One region of the Desulfosporosinus youngiae DSM 17734 genome, then DNA from elsewhere that is predicted to be linked to it. Evidence: a T-box and tRNA genes for the amino acid it is inferred to sense, from the RefSeq annotation. Region 1 holds a T-box; the other regions hold tRNA genes.

Region 1 (4,588 bases):
CTTCATCTTGAACGAGAGCCGCTTCATCCACTTCAGGCCAAGGCTGGAGATGAATGCTCTCCGTATGTCCAAGTTCCCGCCAAAGCTCCTCCGTGATATGCGGAGCAATGGGAGCAAGAAGCATAAGAATCCCTTCCAGAGCCTCACGACCGACAGCAGCATCTGCAGTTGGCTGCTCTTTGTAGATATACAAAGCATTAACCCATTCCATAATCGTACTAATGGCGGTATTAAAGTTATAGCGCTTTCCGATGTCTGTTGTTACTCTCTGGATGGCCAAATGAGTGTGACGACGCATTTCTTTGCCGATTTTATCCAGGTGTTCCCAGCTATTTGCCTGATCATCAGCCGCTGATGCTTCTCCTGCTTCCCTTAAGAAGGGCTGATACTGAACAACCAAACGCCAAACTCGATTCAGGAAACGATAACATCCTTCAACCCCTTGATCACTCCACTCCAAATCTCTCTCCGGCGGAGCAGCGAACAGTATAAACAAACGGGCCGTGTCTGCGCCATATTTTCCAATAATCGCTCCCGGACTGACAACATTCCCTTTCGATTTGGACATTTTAGAACCATTCATACAAACCATCCCCTGGGTAAGCAGGTTCTGGAAAGGTTCATCGACCTCCAAATAGCCGAAATCTCTTAAACCCTTCGTAAAAAAGCGTGCATAAAGCAAATGAAGGATGGCGTGCTCTACCCCACCGACGTATTGATCAACATTCATCCAGTGATTTGCTTCTTTTTTCGAAAAAACCTGATCGGCATTGCGGGGATCCGTATAACGAAGGAAATACCAGGAAGAACAAGCAAAGGTATCCATCGTATCCGTTTCACGCCGGGCAGTTCCCCCACACTTAGGACAGGTTGTTTCTATAAACGAAGGAGATGTGGCCAGCGGATTCTCCCCGGATTTAAAGACAACATCAGGTGGCAGCATTACCGGCAAATGTTCCTCCGGAACGGGTACGGTTCCACAAGAATCGCAATAAATCATAGGAATAGGTGCACCCCAATAACGCTGACGAGAGATAAGCCAATCACGCAAGCGGAAATTAACCTTCCGTTGTCCGATACCCAGGCGCTCTGCTTCATCGGCAATCCGCTCCAACGCCTCCTCGCTGCCCAGTCCATCGAAGGAACCGGAGTTCACCATAACTCCTTCGTCTGTGAAAGCCGCTTTGAGGGGCCGGTCCTTCTCCTCTAAGAAACTCCCTGGAGGCACAATGACCGTTTTAATCTCTAAATTATACTTCGTCGCAAATTCAAAGTCCCTTTCATCATGAGCCGGAACACCCATCACTGCTCCTGTTCCATATTCCAGCAGAACATAGTTGGCGATCCAAATCGGCACCTTTTTGCCGCTTAGTGGATTGAGGCAATAGGCTCCTATGAACAGTCCTTCCTTTTCTGCATCGGTTGACGTTCGAGCAATTTCATTGAGGCCCTTCATTTTTTCGATAAAGGCTAACACATCCGCCTCATACTCGGTCCCGCTTACCAGCTCTAGAACGAGAGGATGTTCAGGAGCTAGGACCACATAGCTGACTCCAAAAAGAGTGTCAACCCGGGTTGTATACACTGGGATTTTCTCTGGGCTGTCTTCCAAAGCAAATTTTACTTCTACCCCTTCTGAACGGCCAATCCAGTTACGCTGCATGGTTTTTACCTTTTCAGGCCATCCCGGCAACATGTCCAAATCTTGAAGCAGAACATCCGCGTAATCCGTAATTTTAAAAAACCACTGTTCCAGGTTTTTCTTCGTGACCAAGGTGTCGCACCGCTCGCATCCACCGTCCACAACTTGTTCATTGGCAAGCACTGTGGCACAGGAAGGACACCAGTTCACAGCAGCCTTTTTCTTATAGACCAACCCATGTTTATGAAACTCTAAAAATAACCACTGTGTCCATTTATAATAACCCGGATGACATGTCGCCATTTCCCGGTCCCAATCATAGGAAATTCCCATCTCCTGAAGCTGACGCCGCATATTGGCGATATTCTTCCAGGTCCAGTCTGCCGGCGGAGTCTGGTGCTTGATAGCGGCATTTTCAGCCGGCAAGCCAAAAGCGTCCCAGCCAATAGGGTGAAGCACATTGTAACCTGTCATTCGTTTATAACGAGCGATTACATCCACTATTGAGTAATTGCGTACATGCCCCATATGTAGATCTCCTGAAGGATAAGGGAACATAGCTAAGGCATAATACTTGGGCTTTGAGGCATCTCGCTCGGTTTTATAAGCTTTATTCTCCACCCATTCTTTCTGCCACTTCGATTCAATCTCAGGAAACGAGTACTTCTCTTGCATAAAAAACGTTCCTCCTTAGAAATAAGTCTGCTAAATTAAAAAATCTCTCGTCCCTAAAGGGACGAGAGACCTTCTCCCGTGGTACCACCCATTTTCAATAGCGCTCAAACGATTTTAACGGTTCGCACCGATGTTCATTGTTACCTGAACACAGCTCCAGGGTGAGTTCCTGACGTTCCCAATAACGGCTTGCACCTTCCGCCGTCTCTCTGCAGAGGGTCCCCCAGTACTGCTCCCTATCCCAGCTTTTACGTGTTTGAATTAATCTCCGTGTTCAACTTAGTGCTTGACCGGATTCAATGACATAACTTCCGCATCTTTCCAGAGACGTTCAAGCTGATAAAATTCACGATGATCCGGAGTCATAACATGAATCACTAGATCTCCGCCACAATCCATCAAAACCCAGTTGGCCGTTGGCAATCCTTCAAGATGAATAACCGGGATTCCCATCTCCGGCAACTTTTCTTCTAAATGGTCAGTGATCGCTTTAACCTGAGTCGTCGTATTTCCAGTTACCAATAAGCAATAATCCGTGACCATAGAAATTCCCTTTAAATTCAAAAGGGTAATGTCTCCACCTTTTTTGTCCTCAACATAACCGACCACTTCACTAAGCATTTTTTGATCCAGTTCCAATAGTTTGCCTCCTTCGTAAATCATCAAACGTCAACTGAGTTAACGGATGAATCGGGCGCTTGCCCTCTTTCAAATATAGTAACGTGTGTTCAACACAGGCTAACGTACCCTTTTCTAAATTATCATACAGGGATTGTCGCAAAAAGTCCACTTTTGGGAAATCACGGTCAGGTTCCGTCAGATCAGCACTGTAAATCAGCATCTCCAAAGGACACATTCCCGGCCTTCCCAATGTATGATTCGCAACAGCTGCTAAGACTTCAGCATCATCTAATCCGTAATAATGCTCCAGCCAATAAGCGGCCACCGAGCCATGCAAAACATAAGGACTTAGCTCATCTTCAGGATACTTAAGCAAATTCCAGCGTCGTGCGTACCTAAGCTGGCCTTTTATTGGAATTTCCTTTGCTAAATCATGCACTAATCCCGCACAACGAGCCCTAACCGGATCCAATCCATGGTGATGAGCCAATTCTTCCGCCCAATCTGCCACACCCAGAGTATGCCTGAACCGTTCTTCTGAAAGAACACGAGCCGCCAGATCCCTCAGCACTTCAACCTGCAATTTCACGTATCTCCCGCTCCTCTTTAATCTCTAACATTCTCTTTGAGTATCTATTTTATCAAGTAAATGCTTCTGATGCAAAATAATAAAATGGGAGACCCCCACCAAGCATGTCAGAGGTCTCCCTTACAGTCCGCAGGTATTACATTTGTTTCGGTTTGGCTTCATTGACCGTTAATGGCCTTCCGCCAAAATCCTTGCCGTTTAACTCTTCCGCCATACGTGCCGCATCCATTTCTTCAACCTCAATAAATCCAAAACCCCTGGAGCGGCCAGTCTCACGATCGGTTATAATCCGGCTGCTTTCAACCTGACCATACGCGCTGAAAAACTCTCCGAGTTCTTCAGCTGTCGTATTCCATGGAAGATTTCCAACATATAGTGTTGTTGCCATGATAACTGTCACCTCTTGTCTAGTATTAATCATTGATCGTTTTTAGTATGGTCAAATCCAGACAGAGTATGCGAAATAAAAACAAAACATAAAATTAGTAAATCCGAACTGCTCAGTGAACTTACTTTAGCTTAGCTGAACATCGGGGCTTCTGCTGCGAAAGCAAACGAAGAGGTCACTTTACGTATCTGTATATAGCTTATGCTGGGCAAGATAAAGCCGAACAGCCTCAGGCAAAAGATAACGGATCGGCTCTCCACGCCGAACCCTCGCTCTGATATCCGTTGAAGAAATCGCTAAGGCTGGAACCTCAAGGTAATGAATCTTCCCTTTAGTTTCCGGATGTTCCTGTTGAACCTTTAAAAAAAAATCACTCGCATCAAACCCTGGCCGCGCAGCACCTATAAATTCAATCAACCTGAAGATTTCTTCTGCCTCACGCCAGGAAAAGATCTCTAAAAGAGCATCTGACCCGGTAATAAAATAAAGTTCATGTTCCGGCCACATACGGCGTAAGACACGCAGAGTTTCCACGGTATAAGATGGACCTTCCCGCTCAATTTCCAATCGGGAAATATCGAAGGATGGATTATCCTGAATAGCACGTTTAACCATCTCAAAACGCAATTCTGCGTCTGAGATGCCTTTTCTGTTTTTATGGGGAGGAGTCCCT
Region 2 (4,588 bases), 2.2 Mb from region 1:
AGTTCGAAGATCGATGATCGAGGTACGAATCGTGATTCGTAATAAGAAAGTGGGATCTTAGAGGTAATTTTGTAAGAAATACCTGTGTTCGAACATCGAATATCGCACATCGCACTTCGATATTGGGGTGTCGCCAAGCGGTAAGGCACCAGACTTTGACTCTGGCATTCGGAGGTTCGAATCCTCCCACCCCAGCCATTTAAGGGCCATTAGCTCAGTCGGCTAGAGCACCTGACTTTTAATCAGGGTGTCCCGCGTTCGAGTCGCGGATGGCCCACCATTTAAGATTATCAAGCGTTAACCATTTTCTATAACACATGATTATGGATGTGTGAACAGGCCATCACATGTCAGAAGGTTATAGGGAATGGCCTAAATATTTAAAACTTATGAAAAAGGATAAGCCTTCTGAAAAGAAGGTCTATTTTTTTATCTATTTTCAAAGGCTTCAATCATCGCATACCAAGCACTACGTGTTACACAAATATATGCTATGTTTATGAAGAAAGAGTTGGCTCTTGTGGGAGTTGTACGGTATAATGAAATAAAGATATTGTAATAATTTAGAAGGGGTGGAATTCATTGACGAATGTATTAGGAAAAAAATGATTATACTTGCAAGTATAGTAGTTTTCTTTTTAATAATGTGTGCGTTAATTATTTTTCCCCTTAACTCCAAGACTCTCTCTGCTAATGACCAAATGAATTACAACATTCGGACCAACAATGTAGTTCATGCTGAAAATAGTGGAGGAGGAAAAACCATGTCTGATTTAACTGCTAACCCGGATGGCCCAGTAGTTGTCAAGGCTAAACAAACGGACTGTAACGACTTTGCTGAAGCGCAGAAACTTGCAAACTTTATAATAAAAGCACCACAAAATATACCAGATGGATTTAGATTGGTCTTCATTCAGCATATTAGGCCAGACTTACCGAAAATTGCTGCTACAGCGAAAAATGATACAGTTTCAGCAGTTTACAGTAACGGGAATGCCCAGTTCAATATCATTCAAGGACATTTTAGTGGAGGCGATGTTCCTGTCGGCCCTGAAGGATCTGCACATGGCACGGTTGAAATCGCCGGTGTGCAAGGAAAATGGGTTAAAGGGGGCTGGAATGTGGTCGAAGAACCATCCGCAGATAGCAAGGGAACAAAGGAATGGAAAAGTAATCCTTTAGACCTTGGGTGGTATAAAGATGGTATTGGTTATGCTATACTAGCCACTGGTATGGAGCTTGATGATATAGTCAAACTTGCAAATTCAATGGAATAAATTTTTACTTTAACCTGTTGCATACAAGTAAACTCTGTGGTATTATGAATATCGTCTTGTTAAACAGTCATGGGGGCTGTAATAATCACCTGTTCGAATCTCTCCGAGCGCACCACAAAATGCCGTTGTAGCTCAGTTGGTAGAGCGTATCCTTGGTAAGGATAAGGTCACCGGTTCAATCCCGGTCAATGGCTCCAAATATGCGGGAGTGGCGTAATTGGCAGACGCGCACGTTTGAGGGGCGTGTGGGTAACTCCGTACGGGTTCAAGTCCCGTCTTCCGCACCATACTGTTCCAATCATATTCCTCGATAGCTCAATGGTGGAGCAACCGGCTGTTAACCGGTAGGTTGTAGGTTCGAGTCCTACTCGGGGAGCCATACCTTTATCCCAGGCGGGTGTAGCTCAATGGTAGAGCACTAGCCTTCCAAGCTAGCTACGTGAGTTCGATTCTCATCACCCGCTCCAATCAAATCTCCTGGCGGCATAGCCAAGTGGTAAGGCAGAGGTCTGCAAAACCTCTATTCCTCAGTTCAAATCTGAGTGCCGCCTCCAATTAATTTGCCGATGTGGCGTAACTGGCAGACGCACGGGACTTAAAATCCCGCGGACTTAACATCCGTACCGGTTCGATTCCGGTCATCGGCACCATTCAAACTTACAGCAGTTATCAGCATAAACCAATAATAACATACTAAGATGCTGGTTATGCACTAAATGATAATTTAATACATACAAGCAGGGAAGAATTTCAACTGAAATCCTTCCCTGCTTCTTTCTTTTAAGAATAAGTATTTTCATTTAAGGATAAGTATCACTGATAAACAAGTTCTAACGAATCGAACTTTAGTTTGCTGTGTCAAGCCTTATCGTTTATATGGCCACGAGATCGTAGTTCTCAGTGGTGCGTATCTGAAAGTCCCAATGAACATCCTTTGGAGCGGTTACCTTCTCCCCCATCAGCTGCTTTATGGCCAGGTATAAGAAGTTAACCCCTGTAAAGCAGGACTTATGAATCCCGGCGGACATTCGGGTATTGATTTCAATAAGGTGTGCCTGACCGTGGTGATATTTCACCTGAATATTATATAAATAACTCAAGGAGAATTCTTTAGTCAGTTTTTGAGCCAGGTCCAGCAAATCTTCATGGTATTCAATGTTTTGCCGATAAAGGTCCAGCTTTCTTCTAGGAACAGCGACGACAAGTTTTCCGTTGTTCCCTAAACAATCAATACTATACTCATCCCCTTCCAGGTATTCCATAACCATAAAGGGTTCCACTTTTTCGGAATTCTGTAATATTCGTATTATCCTATCCTTGGCAATCGTCGAACCTGTTGTTTTGTAGAGCTCATTGACCTCTGTGGTATCTTCCAGAATTTCCTTGAAGCCATTTCCGCCAATCCCGGAGATAGGCTTCAAGCAAGCTCTGCCGCCCTTGTTAGATATTTGCTGATAAGCATTTTGAAAATCAGCAAAACCTTCAATTCGAAAGGCTTTTGGAATAGCTACAACATCCGTTTCTTTTAAAGTCTCGTAAGTTTTCAGTTTATCCTCCAGGACTTGATAAGTTTCACTGTTCCCGATAAACATTACTTTAACCCCAAGCCGTTCAAAATCTTCCTTGTAATCAATTAATGTGGTTACATTATACCTTGGCACAAACAAGTCAATCTTGTGTTTAAGACAAAAATCCAAACAGTAATTGACATAGTCTGTTCCGGTCAACTCAGGCTCCACTTCAAAATAATCTGCAACCTCTTGTAGATAATTATTGGGACATACATGTGAAATAAAGATCTTAAACCTTCGGAAATCGTGGTTATTTAACAACTGTTTAATAATTTGGGGAGTAGACGAAAAACAACGATTGAAATAGATAGTTGGGATTTTTTTAGACATGATTTTATTAGCTACCTCCTATAGGGTTCCCGTATAGGATTAGCAGAAACTGTCAATTCCATACATGCGAAGAAATCCCGTAATCACTGTCTAGGCTTTCTGCGGAACAAAACCTGCCATAGCCGGTCTTTGAATCCCAATTTAAGGGGCGGGGGAGTTGGTTTTCGTCCATAAACCAGACCAAAGCCAAAGTAACTGCGGTTCCTCTTCATAAAACCGGCATTTTTCTGCAAACGGCGCACTAAGCCAGGCTGCCTGTTAATTTTAGACATGAGGTCTTTCACGAGCACCCAATCCTTTTTCAGCTCGTTTAAGACAATATTGCCGTTATCTCTTAAGGGCTGTGGATTTTTAATATCTACATCCTGAAATCCCGCTTGTGCTAATGCCTCAAGCCATTCTTGGAAAGGTAAGGGATTCGTGCCCGAACCAAAACATTCCTCCATTTGATGTCTGACTGCCGCAGGCATTTCTTTCAATATGGCCATTTCTAAATCCGCAACTCTGCCCTCGGGTTTTAGGACTCGATAAAGTTCCCGATACACTTTTACCTTGTCTAGAAAGACCGCAATTGACTCGGCAATAACGACATCAAATTGGTTATCCGCAAAAGGCAGTTCATAAACATCTGCAACCTTAAACTCGACTAAATGGGATACTCCCTCTTTCTCTGCTCTTTGCCGTGCTTTTTCAATCATCTGAGAATTTATATCAATACCCATGATCTTGCATCCGACTGTTTTGGCCAAATGACAAGCGGTCAGCCCGCTTCCGCATCCGGCATCAAGTACATATTCCTCGGGTTTTATTTGGACAGCATCCAGATTTTGTTTAGTTGCGGGAAAACCTCCTGGATGAGAACTTCCTATACCAAGCCAAGCTATCAGTTCAAAATAGTTCATTTCTTCTACCCGTTTGTTTTCACCTATCATGTATGGTCCTCCTTCCCTGAGTATGTGGTATTATATTCCAGGGATAAGTTTGCTGATCATCCTATGACTTGACCAAAACCAGTAATCACAAAATTAATTTTTAAAAATCTTAACTTACAAATAAAAATAACCACCGCCTATAAAAAGCGATGGCTTATCTGTGTAAACTAAGCATTATAAGTTTTAGACGAAAATACGAGAACTAGAATTCAGCTTAGATAATAAATTAAATTCTCTAGTTAATTTTTTTAATGTCTATTGTTTCATGAATGACTTCAGATTTTACATCGACGACTTCACCGAACGTATACATTTGAGTTTTTGTATGATATAGCGTGGATTTTCTCTTTTTGGGAAAATAGTGCCGGTACAGCCCATATAAGGTGACCATCACAGCACCAATCACAAGGATACTAAAGGAAAAAATTATTGTGAAACTACCAATAACCAGAATCGCAATTGTCCATAAAAGTTTATT
Region 3 (4,588 bases), 790 kb from region 1:
CCTGTTATCCGCTCTCCTGGTGCCAGAATAGGTATCCCTGGAGGATAGCACATCACAAACTCCCCACTTATAAACCCTGAACTCTCCTTGATAGGTACAGAATGTTGCTCTGCGTAGAACGCTTTCTGTGGTGTCATTACCACCTCGGGATTAATATACTCATGATCAAGCATTCCCTTTTTATCCTTCGTATATAGTCTTTTTATTTCAGATAGAGAAGAAACTAAACGTTCCAAGGCCAGGGCCCGATCCCCGACAGAAATGATGGCCAGAATATTACCGATATCACCTAACTCGATCTGGATACCGTAATCATCACGAAGAATATCATATACCTCAATTCCTGCCAGCCCTATTTCTCTGGTATGAACAGAAAGCTTGGTGTGGTCAAAATCGTACACTGAATCTCCATTAATGAGTTCTTTGGAAAAAGCGTAGTAACCTCCAATTTTATTGATTTCCTCCCGGGCATAATTGGCAAGCGCAGATGCCTTTGCAAAGATGCTTTTTCCTGCTAAGGCCAAATTTCGCCTGGAAATATCCAGAGAAGACAGCAGGAGGTAGGATCCGCTAGTCGTCTGGGTAAGATTTATGGTTTGCCGTACATGGCCAGTGCTAAGACGTTTACCTTTTAATAAAAAGGAACTTTGAGTCAGGGAACCGCCTGTTTTATGCATACTTACAGCCGCCATATCAGCTCCTGCTGCCATCGCACTGACCGGCAGGTTGTCACCAAAGTAAAAGTGAGATCCATGCGCCTCGTCCACAAGGACATACATATTATGACGATGGGCAAGCTCCGTGATAGTCTTTAAATCAGAGCAAATACCATAATAAGTAGGGTTATTAATAAAAATTGCTTTAGCATCGGGATTATTTGCAATGGCTTTTTTTACATCGTCTATGGACATACCTAAAGGTATTCCCAAGGTTTTATTAACGCCTGGATTTACATAAACAGGAATGGCACCGCTGATGATAAGAGCATTGATGGCACTTCTATGAACATTTCGCGGCATAATAACTTTTTCGCCCTGCTTACATACGCTCATAATCATCGCTTGAACAGCTGATGTGGTGCCATTAACCATAAAAAAAGCATGATGTGCACCAAAGGCATCGGCAGCCAATCCCTCAGCCTCCTTGATTACAGAGACTGGATGAACAAGGTTATCCAGCGGTTTCATGGAATTAACATCCACCGAGAGACATTTCTCACCCAAAAACTCAGTGAGTTCTAAGTTTCCTTTGCCTTGTTTATGTCCTGGCACGTCAAACGGTACCACCCGCATGGATTTGTATTTCAACAGCGCTTCATAAATCGGCGCCTTATTTTGACGAAGTAAATTCATAAAACCACCACCCTTCTCTAAGGAATAATCACCAGGTATACTTCGATATAGCATTTTCAGCGCTCTACGAGCATCTAAACTCTCTCATAAAACATGCTAAGTATAATCACAGAAACTTTCAATGTCAAAACAACTTTAACAAAAGTAAATACCCATTGACCTAAATCAATGGGTAATAAGCTCTCGTGTCAACAGACAGGTCTATTATTAAGATTACCTTAGTTTCATATGGTGGGTTTGAGAGGACTCGAACCTCCGACCCCCGCGATGTCAACGCGGTACTCTAACCAGCTGAGCTACAAACCCATATGGTGCCGATGACCGGAATCGAACCGGTACGGATGTTAAGTCCGCGGGATTTTAAGTCCCGTGCGTCTGCCAGTTACGCCACATCGGCAAATTAATTTGGAGGCGGCACTCAGATTTGAACTGAGGAATAGAGGTTTTGCAGACCTCTGCCTTACCACTTGGCTATGCCGCCAGGGATTTAATGGAGCGGGTGACGAGATTCGAACTCGCGACTTTCACCTTGGCAAGGTGACACTCTACCACTGAGTTACACCCGCGTGGTGCCTCAGGACGGAATCGAACCGCCGACACGAGGATTTTCAGTCCTCTGCTCTACCGACTGAGCTACCGAGGCATAATGAGTAAGATTGAATATGGCGACCCCGATCGGACTTGAACCGACGATCTCCTGCGTGACAGGCAGGCATGTTGACCACTACACCACGGGGCCACTGCTGAGGTCCGAGGTTTGATGCCGCAGTCCGAACTTTTCAGACTTCGAAGCATCTTTCCGCTAACCTGCTATATGTCAGTCGTCAAAGGCATACATCCATTCAGGCTTCTGACCCCTGACTTCGGACTTCTGTTTTGGTGGGCGATGACGGGCTCGAACCGCCGACATCCTGCTTGTAAGGCAGGCGCTCTACCAACTGAGCTAATCACCCGAGAACTGACGATTATCAGTATACACAAAAAACGGCAATGTGTCAAAGCTTTTTTTACAATTTACACGTATAAATCATCTAATTTTTTAAAAAAATTACTTGTAAATTACACACAACATATGGCTAATGGAGAACCCAGCTTGTTTCTCTAGAGTTAATTTGTGGATACCTTTTTTTGTTTTATAGTAACTTCATCAATACTCAGTGAACGAGTATGTTTAGTGTGTGACCATTGTTTGTCTTTACGGTTTATAAAGCCTAGAAACACAATTGGAATCCAGCTATATATAAAGACCGGATAGAGAATAAGCCCTACATAGGAACGCCAAGGAAGCCGGTCAAGGGCCAATGCTGCTACTGGATAAAGATACTGAAAAGCCGATAGAATCTGCCAGCCCGTCCAAGGCATTACTAACGTAAACACTTGGGTGTAATGGGATTGTAATGCAGCAATGAAATTAGTTAACATGAAAAAAGTAGCGATCATCACAAGGGCAGGCTGAAAGAGATGAATGGCAGCATCAAAATACATGATTTTCTTTTCTCTTATTCCTTTGATGATTAGTGGAAAGAAATACCGTCCTGCTACATCTACCTGCCCCTGTGCCCATCGTTTCCGTTGATTCCACGCCTGTATAAAGGTCAATGGCTTTTCATCATAAACCACGGCATCATGAGCCCAGGTCGTTTTAATACCGTGGGATAAGGCTTTCATACTAAACTCAAGATCCTCAGTTAAAGATGTAGCACCCCATCCAAATTCTTTTAAAACGTCTGTGGAAATACACATACCTGTCCCACCTAAAACGTTTGAGAGACGACCCGTATTTAATCTAGCAAGCTGAAGCATTCGATTCGTTACCCAAAATGCGATAGAAAACGTATTAGTCACCCAAGTATCAAATGGATTTTTCGAATCCAAATAACACTGAACTATTTTATGTCCTTGGCAGAGCTTACTGTTCATTTCAAACAGGAAGTTCTCTTTTACGAGGTTATCCGCATCGAATATAACGATTGCATCATACTGACGCTCCATCTTGAATAATCGATAGAACATCCACTCCAATGCATATCCTTTGCCTCGCTTCTCAGTATTAAACCGACGATGAACAATTGCACCCGCATTTTTAGCAATTAAGGCGGTCTTATCCGTACAATTGTCGGCGACAACAAAAATATCATATAAATTCTTCGGGTAATCAAGTCTAAGCAGGTTTTCAATTAACGGGCCAATAACAGCCTCTTCATTATGGGCAGCAACGACTATTGCAAACGTCTTCTCTGATTTATGTATCTTAATCTCCGGCTTCCGATATAGTCCAAACATTGAAAGAATGAAGTAGTAAAAGGTTAAAAAGATAATAATAGTTTGAACTGGAATCATGATAACATTAAATATTTGTGTACCTGCAACTCCAGATAAAAAATCCACAGATTCAACCCCTTTCTTAACCCATAAAATTTTAACATAGGACTGTTCTCTATGCAAGAAAATAGATACGACAATAATAGACAGATTGTCCACCTGCAACTTATTGTTACTGTTGAAGTCGTATGATGTTTTTCTTCTTAGTTAGTCTTAACTTAACCGGTACTTAGCTTGTAACTTCTATTTATCTTATTAAACTTGTATTTAATCTTATCTTAAATTAGAACTATAGTATGGATACATTTCTAATTAATTTCATAATTCTTTAAAACTTACTCATAGGTTTTTAGGAATAGACAGGTTCAAAAAGCTCAAGGTTTGAATTGCAAACATTGAAATATAACTCCCAAAGTTTTATATTGGGCAATAATGCTTAAATATGTAGTGCTCGCCATAATAAATTATCCTCAATATAAACAACGAACCGATATCTTTAATATATCAGCGACGTTCACTTAGCTTAAGCAGGCAAAAGGTGATAAGTGATCCGATAAACAATAGGAGGAGAAAGCTTGCTTTTATTCCAAAAGCGAGTGAATACCAATAGACTTCTCCAACCCGCGGGCCGGATACCCACGGAACAAACAACCGAAAAATATAAGCAAACCCTGCTCCTATTACGACAAAAAGTAATACGGCCGAAATCAATGATAGTATGCCCACAACACCTGTAGGCGTATCCAATCTCCAACGACGTATTATATCGCGTTTCATCCATTGTAATTCTATATTAAGTATTCTAATCTGTCTACGCCACATCTTCCTCACCTCACAACTATCTTATGAGAGAATTGTCAAAGTGTTTATGGCAAAAATTGAAACTCATTAGGTACATTCGTTTGAGTATAAAT

Evidence for each region. A T-box is a leader RNA that pairs with one kind of tRNA and senses whether it is charged. The one in region 1 lies ahead of leuS (leucine--tRNA ligase), so its partner is inferred to be a tRNA-Leu.
Region 2: it has a tRNA-Leu gene. The T-box ahead of leuS (leucine--tRNA ligase) is inferred to sense a tRNA for this amino acid. The anticodon was not compared.
Region 3: it has a tRNA-Leu gene. The T-box ahead of leuS (leucine--tRNA ligase) is inferred to sense a tRNA for this amino acid. The anticodon was not compared.

The regions. Positions count from the first base shown of each region.
Region 1 is NZ_CM001441.1:5,008,281-5,012,868, forward strand. It holds gene leuS (leucine--tRNA ligase) at 1-2,317, opposite strand, end outside; T-box leader at 2,372-2,569, opposite strand; gene rsfS (ribosome silencing factor) at 2,597-2,956, opposite strand; gene yqeK (bis(5'-nucleosyl)-tetraphosphatase (symmetrical) YqeK) at 2,931-3,527, opposite strand; gene DESYODRAFT_RS23270 (RNA recognition motif domain-containing protein) at 3,664-3,915, opposite strand; gene nadD (nicotinate-nucleotide adenylyltransferase) at 4,096-4,588, opposite strand, start outside.
Region 2 is NZ_CM001441.1:2,817,425-2,822,012, reverse strand. It holds tRNA gene DESYODRAFT_RS13035 (tRNA-Gln) at 124-198, shown strand; tRNA gene DESYODRAFT_RS13030 (tRNA-Lys) at 204-280, shown strand; gene DESYODRAFT_RS13025 (hypothetical protein) at 765-1,277, shown strand; tRNA gene DESYODRAFT_RS13020 (tRNA-Thr) at 1,399-1,474, shown strand; tRNA gene DESYODRAFT_RS13015 (tRNA-Leu) at 1,480-1,564, shown strand; tRNA gene DESYODRAFT_RS13010 (tRNA-Asn) at 1,582-1,656, shown strand; tRNA gene DESYODRAFT_RS13005 (tRNA-Gly) at 1,671-1,744, shown strand; tRNA gene DESYODRAFT_RS13000 (tRNA-Cys) at 1,757-1,831, shown strand; tRNA gene DESYODRAFT_RS12995 (tRNA-Leu) at 1,840-1,927, shown strand; gene DESYODRAFT_RS12990 (ATP-grasp domain-containing protein) at 2,150-3,178, opposite strand; gene DESYODRAFT_RS12985 (class I SAM-dependent methyltransferase) at 3,262-4,110, opposite strand; gene DESYODRAFT_RS12980 (hypothetical protein) at 4,346-4,588, opposite strand, start outside.
Region 3 is NZ_CM001441.1:132,349-136,936, reverse strand. It holds gene DESYODRAFT_RS00750 (aminotransferase class I/II-fold pyridoxal phosphate-dependent enzyme) at 1-1,352, opposite strand, end outside; tRNA gene DESYODRAFT_RS00745 (tRNA-Val) at 1,582-1,658, opposite strand; tRNA gene DESYODRAFT_RS00740 (tRNA-Leu) at 1,662-1,749, opposite strand; tRNA gene DESYODRAFT_RS00735 (tRNA-Cys) at 1,759-1,833, opposite strand; tRNA gene DESYODRAFT_RS00730 (tRNA-Gly) at 1,844-1,918, opposite strand; tRNA gene DESYODRAFT_RS00725 (tRNA-Phe) at 1,920-1,995, opposite strand; tRNA gene DESYODRAFT_RS00720 (tRNA-Asp) at 2,016-2,091, opposite strand; tRNA gene DESYODRAFT_RS00715 (tRNA-Val) at 2,230-2,305, opposite strand; gene DESYODRAFT_RS00710 (glycosyltransferase family 2 protein) at 2,460-3,740, opposite strand.